DNA from 3 places in the Tardiphaga sp. GW821-FHT12E02 genome. Region 2 is predicted to be linked to each of the others. Evidence: predicted binding sites of a transcription regulator. Region 2 holds the regulator's gene; each other region holds the start of a gene.
The links. The regulator PhoB, encoded in region 2, activates phosphate uptake and scavenging genes when phosphate is short. The targets are predictions, from matches to a motif close to TGTCATNNANCTGTCAT.

Region 1 (2,264 bases), 1.5 Mb from region 2:
TCAGGTCCATATGGTCGTTGAAGGCGAGCAGATCGATGCGGCGATCCTTGATCCAGCCGATGATCTCATCTTCGGCATCGAGATTGAATGTCTCCTGCCGCAGATGAAAGCGCGTGTCTGCCGCCAGATGCGGACGCAACGTTTCGATCGCCGACAGCAGGCCCCGGGCATTCTCGGCACCACGCAGGCCGGGTTCCCAGGACCAGGTGGTGCCGTGAAAAACCGTGGTGATGCCATTGGTGATCGCCTGCTTGTCGCTGTCGATCAGCGCCACATCGACAGGGAAATCGACGCCGGGGCGTGGCATCAATTGTCGTTCGAAGGCGTCGCCATGGATATCGACAATGCCCGGCATGACAAGAAGACCGCGCGCATCGAGGCCCAGCGCGCCCTGCGCGGTGCCAGCAATATCCGCGATGCTGCTGCCCGAGATGGTGAGCGAGGTTTCGCCGATCTCCTGACCGAGCAGGGTCCGTCCACCTTCGATATAGATTTCTGTCATATTTAGCCCATCTGCTGCGGCGGTTTGACGCCCTTATATTTGCTCAAGAAGTCTTCCACCGACAAGCTGCGGAAATCCGGCAGCACCTGTCGCAATGTGTCGTGATCCCAGTCCCACCAGGCGAGGTCCATCAGGCCCTGTTCCACGGCTTCGGAAAAGCGGCGACGGATCGGTCGAGCCGGATTGCCGCCAACGATCGTATAGGCCGGGACGTCCTTGGTGACGATGGCGCCTGCCGCGATCACCGCGCCGGTGCCCACATGCCGACCCGGCAGCACGACGGCGCCATGGCCGATCCAGACATCGTGGCCGAGTGTGCAGTGGTGTTCGCGGCGCCATGCGAAAAAATCGGCATCGTCGGCCTCACCCGGAAAATAGGCGCTGGCGCGATAGGTGAAATGCGATTGCGACGCGCGCTGCATCGGGTGATTGCCGGGATTGATCCGGGTCAGGGACGCGATCGAGCAGAATTTTCCAATCGTTGCATAGGCGATCTGGGCCTCGTGCTCGACATAGGAGTAGTCGCCCATCGACACTTCATGCAGCACGGTGCGGGCGCCGACTTCATTGTAGCGGCCGAATGTTGCGTCCTTCAACTTCGCGCTCGGCTCGATCGCGGGATCGAGCGACAACATCTTTCCAACCATGACACATCCATGACCTGTAGCGGGCGCGCACGTCATCAGACCGTTTCGTGACAGTGACGTGACGCGTGAATGAAATTGCATCTGCGTGCGGTGCAGGGCTGCGGGTTGGGCATTGTGACAGTCGCGTCACATCGCTGTCATCCGCCAGCGATAGGCGTGCATGGTTTGTTAACGCTGGAGTTACACATGCTTGCAGTCGAAGGCCTGACGTGCCGTTTCGGTGCCAAGGCGGCGGTCGATAATGCCAATTTCGAGATCGCGCCGGGCTCCTTTGTCGGCGTGATCGGGCGTTCCGGTGCGGGCAAGTCGACTTTGCTGCGCATGGTCAATCGCCTGGCAGAACCGACATCCGGCCGGATCATGTTCGACGGCCTGGATGTGACCGCGCTGAAGGGCCGCGAATTGCGCCAATGGCGTGCGCGCTCGGCGATGATCTTCCAGCAGTTCAATCTCGTTGGCCGTCTCGATGTTCTCACCAATGTGCTGATGGGCCGCCTCGCCGATATGCCGCAGTGGCGTTCGCTGACCCAGATGTGGCCGGAGCAGGATCGGGCGCTGGCGATGTCAGCGCTCGAACAGTTCGACATGGCGCAATATGCCTCGCAGCGCGCCGATCAGCTGTCCGGTGGTCAGCAGCAGCGCGTTGCCATCGCCCGCGCGCTCGTTCAGCAGCCGGACCTTATTCTCGCCGACGAGCCTATTGCCTCGCTCGATCCGCGCAACACCCGCATCGTCATGGATGCGCTGCTGCGCATCAACAAGCATTTCGGCATCACCGTGATGTGCAACCTGCATTCGCTCGATCTGGCACGCACCTATTGCGATCGCCTGATCGGCATGTCCGCCGGCCGTGTCGTGTTCGACGGCGCGCCTGCCCAGCTCACCGAACATATCGCACGTGAACTCTACGATCTCGAAGCCGATGAGGTGATGGGATCGGCACCGGTGCATGTGCCGGCTGGTGCGCGCGTGCCTGAATACGGGGCCGCTGCCGTCGCCTGAATGAATTGCCGCGAGGATGTCAGCCTGACTGTCAGGCGAGAGATGTCATCGCGGCGATAGACGTTTCGTCTACCCATAAGAAACTCCGTCACCTCTCCAGATCGCGCAGGGAT
Region 2 (2,264 bases):
TTTTGAACACACGACCAAGGCCTTCGACGACGATCTTCAGGAACTCACCCGTCTCGTCGCCGAGATGGGGGGCCTGGCCGAACGTCAGATCGCAGAGTCCGTGGATGCGCTGGTCCGCCGCGACGTCGCCCTGGGCGCCCGCGTGGTGGCCACTGACGCCGAAATCGACCAGCTTCAGCGGCTGATCGAGGAACGCGCCGTCCTCACCATCGCCAAGCGCCAGCCGATGGCTGTCGATCTGCGCGAGATCGTCGGCGCGCTGCGCGTCGCCACCGATCTCGAGCGTATCGGCGATCTCTCCAAGAATATCGGCAAGCGCGTCAATGCGCTGGACAGCGACTTCCATCCGCTGAAGCTGATCCGTGGCCTCGAACACATGACCGATCTGGTGAACACCCAGGTCAAGGCCGTGCTCGATGCCTATGCCGCGCACGACCTCCCGGCCGCCATGGCGGTGTGGAAGGGCGACGAGGAAATCGACGCGATCTGCACCTCGCTGTTCCGCGAACTTTTGACCTATATGATGGAAGATCCGCGCAACATCTCGTTCTGTATCCATCTGATGTTCTGCGCCAAGAACATCGAACGGATCGGCGATCATGCCACCAACATCGCCGAGACGGTGTTCTACATGATCGAAGGTCAGCAGATGGTCGACAAGCGCCCGAAGGGTGACATGACCAACTTCGCTACGCCGGTGAGCTGAGGCTCATCGCGACGTCTCTGAACGACAGATAGGAAGCCAGCCATATGAACGCGCGCATTCTGGTAGTGGAAGACGAGGAAGCTCTGACCACGCTGCTGCGCTACAATCTCGACGCCGAAGGTTACGACGTCGAGACGGTTGCCCGCGGCGACGATGCCGACACCCGCTTGAAAGAGCGCGTGCCGGACCTCGTGGTCCTCGACTGGATGTTGCCCGGCCTGTCCGGCATCGAACTGTGCCGTCGCCTGCGGGCGCGGCCGGAAACCAAGGCGCTGCCGATCATCATGCTCACCGCGCGCGGTGAGGAGAGTGAGCGCGTTCGCGGCCTCGCCACCGGCGCCGACGATTACATCGTCAAGCCGTTCTCGGTGCCGGAACTGCTGGCCCGCGTGAAGGGCCTCCTGCGCCGTGCGGCGCCGGAGCGTCTGGCCACGGTGCTGGCTTTCGGTGACATCGAACTCGATCGCGACAAGCGCCGCGTGGTGCGCGCCGCCCGTCCGATCGATCTCGGTCCGACCGAATACCGGCTGCTCGAATTCTTTCTCGAGCATCCCGGTCGCGTGTTCAGCCGCGAGCAGCTGCTCGACAGCGTCTGGGGCCGTGACATCTATATCGACGAGCGCACCGTGGATGTTCACATCGGCCGTCTGCGCAAGCTGCTGAATCCGGCCGGCGAACCCGACCCGATCCGGACCGTGCGTGGCGCGGGCTATGCGCTGGACGATCGCTTCGACAAGGCGGCGGAGTAACGCTCTTTACCTCACGCTCTGCCCTCATCCTGAGGAGCCGCGCAGCGGCGTCTCGAAGGATGGCGACGGAGCTCCGACATCTCATGGTTCGAGACGGCGCTTCGCGCCTCCTCACCATGAGGGGCGGAGGTGGGCGGCTCTAGCTCAATAGCAAAGCAACAAAAAATGCCCGGCTCATCGCCGGGCATTTTCGTTCGTGCTGTTCGCTTACCGCATCGGCTTCGGCGCTGCCCGGCGACGATCGCTCGCAGGCTGGTAGGCGATCCGCGAGTGGTGCGCGCAGTAAGGTGCGCCGGCCACGGCCTTGCCGCCGCAGAAATAGAAATCGGTGCTGGCCGGATCACCCACCGGCCAATGGCAGGTGGCGTCGTTGAGCTCGACCAGCTGCAGGCGCTGGCTGATCGGGATCACGTTATCGACCGAGATCGGATCCGGCTCCATCTCGACCTGATAGTCGTGAGCCAGCGCCGTGTTGCCACGGGCGACCGGGCGCGGCATGCGCACCATCTGCTGGGCCGGACGCGGCTTGCGCGGGCGCGGCGCGGCAGAGGAGGGGCTCTTGGCGCGGCCGGAGAGGCCCAGGCGGTGCACCTTGCCGATAACGGCATTGCGGGTCACGTTACCGAGTTCCGCGGCGATCTGGCTGGCGGAAAGGCCGCCTTCCCAGAGTTTCTTGAGCTGTTCGACGCGATCGTCGGTCCAAGTGATTACCGTCATCGCTAAATCCCTTCGTATGCGCCGGCCGGCCTTGGCCCGCGCTGCGACTTGAAATCGTCAAAAAACCTCGTTGTCAGAATCCCTTAGCGCTC
Region 3 (2,264 bases), 1.5 Mb from region 2:
GATAAGAAAAAGCCCTCCCTTGCGGGAGGGCTTTCGCGTTTCGGGAGAGTCTCCGGGATTTGCTTACTTCGCCTTCAGAAAGTCGGCAACTTCGAGCAGCACGAATTCGTTGTCGTCGGCCTTGTTCGGATCGCGGCTCGACGAGAACGGCAGGTTGTTGTCGTTGCCGACGATGATATGGGTCGCATCGACCTGATCGACATTCTCGATGGTGAAGAACGGGAAGGCCAGCACGCCGTCATTGAGCGGCTTCTTCGCCAGCTTGTTCGGGTCCTGGATCTTCAAGAGATCGATATAGCCAACCTTGCGGACGGGCTTGCCGACATTGCTGTCGTTCATCTCGATCTTGTAGACGCGCTTCAGCTTCGGCAGGTCCGGAAAGCAGTCGGTGCCGCGCTTGCCGTCGGCGCAGGCCTTGTCCTTGGTGCCTTCGCCGTCGTCACGCTCGATGATCAGGCCGTTGTCGGCGGTGATCATGTTGAAGTCGCCAATGGCATTGCCGTTGGCTTCGAACACATAGTGCCAGAACCGGCCGGTGAACTTCTGGGCGGCGACGTCGAATTCCAGGATGCGCGCGGCTTCCTTGCCGTCGACCTTTTCCCAGTCCTTCTTCTCGGCGTCCCAGATCGGGCCTTCGAGCAGGCCGTACAGGAACTTGCCGTCCTTCGACGCCGCAAAACCTTCATAGCCCTTGGAGCGCTTCAGGTTCACATTGGTGTAGCTGGCGCCCGGTGCGCCCGGCGAGGCGACCTGCCAGTGATCCGGCGAGCGAACCGGCTTGCCGTCGGCCACGGTGTCGAACACTTCAAGCACCTTGCCGGTCTTGTCGGCCTTGATGATGTAGGGGCCGAATTCTTCGCCGAGCCAGAAATTGTCGCCGACGATCTGGAAGCCTTCCGTGTCGACGTCCGAGCCGGTCAGATAGCGCTTCGCGGTGTCTTCATGGACGATGCGGAACGGCACCTTCTTGTCGGGATCGTGCAGGAATACGGTTTCCTGCTTCTCGATCTTGCCGCTCTTCCAGTCGATCTTGTGACGGTTGAGATAGATCATGTAGTCGGGCGAGTTGGCGCGCGAGCCGGCGCCATTGTCGGTCAGCACCCAGAACGAGCCGTCGGGCATGGTCTTGATGCCGGAATGGCCCTGCAGTGGCTGGCCCTGCATCGGGAGCATGATGCCGGTGTCGCGCTCCTTGGACTTGCCCATCACGCTGCCGAGCTTCTCGACGCGCTTGCCGGTGGTGTATTTGCCCGAGGTCTTCAGATCATTCGGCGCATCGGCGGGGGCCTCTACGGTCGAATTGGCCGGTAGCACGGCATGGCCGGCGAGCTTGGCGGGGAATTCACCTTCCGACTGCGCGAAAGCGGTGGAAGACAGCAAGATGAGGGAAGCGACGGAGCAAAGGAACGTGTTGCGCATGGTTTTGTCTCCTCAGGGTGATCACGCGCGGTGTTCTGAAGAGTGGCGGTTACGATCAGGCGACGGTTCCATGAAGGCGGGATGACAGCGGTGGAAATCCCTGCGGCATCCCGTCGCCGTGGCTGCGGGTTAGGCCGGTTGGGGGCTGTCTCATTGGTCGTCCCCGCGTAGGCGGGGACCCATAACCTCCGTCTTCTCATTCTATACTCAGCGCAAACGACTGTGCGCCTTCGCGCTGACCGTGGTTATGGGTCCCCGCCTGCGCGGGGACGACGGGAGAGAAGGGCGTCAATAGCCCTGCACCAGCAGCGGCGACAGATCACTCCATTCAGGATTATCAGCCTCGATCAGCCTGATCTTCCAGTCGCGATTCCACTTTTTTAGTTGTTTTCTCGCGCGATCGCATCGCCGGGACGGTCGTAGCCTTCGACATAGACGAGGCGAAACACCTTGTAGGCTTGCGCGAATTTAGAGCCTTTGCCGGTCTTGTGCTGCGCAAGGCGTCTGGCAGGATTGTTCGTTACACCGATATAGAGCGTGCCGTGTCGAGCGCTGGCGAGGATGTACACGTAATACACCACGGCCCCCTCCACAGTCGTCCCCGCGCAGGCGGGGACCCATAACCACGGTCAGTGCGACGGCGCTCGAAGGCGCGTGCGGGCATTCCTGGACAGGACGGAGGCTATGGGTCCCCGCCTGCGCGGGGACGACGCACCATTACTGCTTCTCGATGCCCGCGCCCTCGATCAGCTTCTGCCATACGACCAACTGATCTTTCAGGAACGCGTCGAACTCTTCCGGTGTTCCGGAGAAAGCTTCCATGCCACGGCCGGCGAGTTCCTTCT

Region 1: a site for PhoB is predicted at 1,274-1,290, ahead of phnC (phosphonate ABC transporter ATP-binding protein). Genes of this name have one in related genera too.
Region 3: a site for PhoB is predicted at 1,490-1,506, ahead of AC1RQ5_RS08915 (esterase-like activity of phytase family protein). Genes of this name have one in related genera too.

The regions. Positions count from the first base shown of each region.
Region 1 covers NZ_JBXAQK010000001.1:1,911,954-1,914,217, forward strand. Annotated here, with positions in the region: gene AC1RQ5_RS09030 (alpha-D-ribose 1-methylphosphonate 5-triphosphate diphosphatase) at 1-502, opposite strand, end outside; gene AC1RQ5_RS09035 (LbetaH domain-containing protein) at 505-1,149, opposite strand; gene phnC (phosphonate ABC transporter ATP-binding protein) at 1,336-2,151, shown strand.
Region 2 covers NZ_JBXAQK010000001.1:427,175-429,438, reverse strand. Annotated here, with positions in the region: gene phoU (phosphate signaling complex protein PhoU) at 1-706, shown strand, start outside; gene phoB (phosphate regulon transcriptional regulator PhoB) at 751-1,455, shown strand; gene AC1RQ5_RS02010 (GcrA family cell cycle regulator) at 1,663-2,172, opposite strand.
Region 3 covers NZ_JBXAQK010000001.1:1,886,442-1,888,705, forward strand. Annotated here, with positions in the region: gene AC1RQ5_RS08915 (esterase-like activity of phytase family protein) at 64-1,419, opposite strand; partial or broken gene AC1RQ5_RS08920 (GIY-YIG nuclease family protein) at 1,708-1,997, opposite strand; gene AC1RQ5_RS08925 (Bug family tripartite tricarboxylate transporter substrate binding protein) at 2,137-2,264, opposite strand, start outside.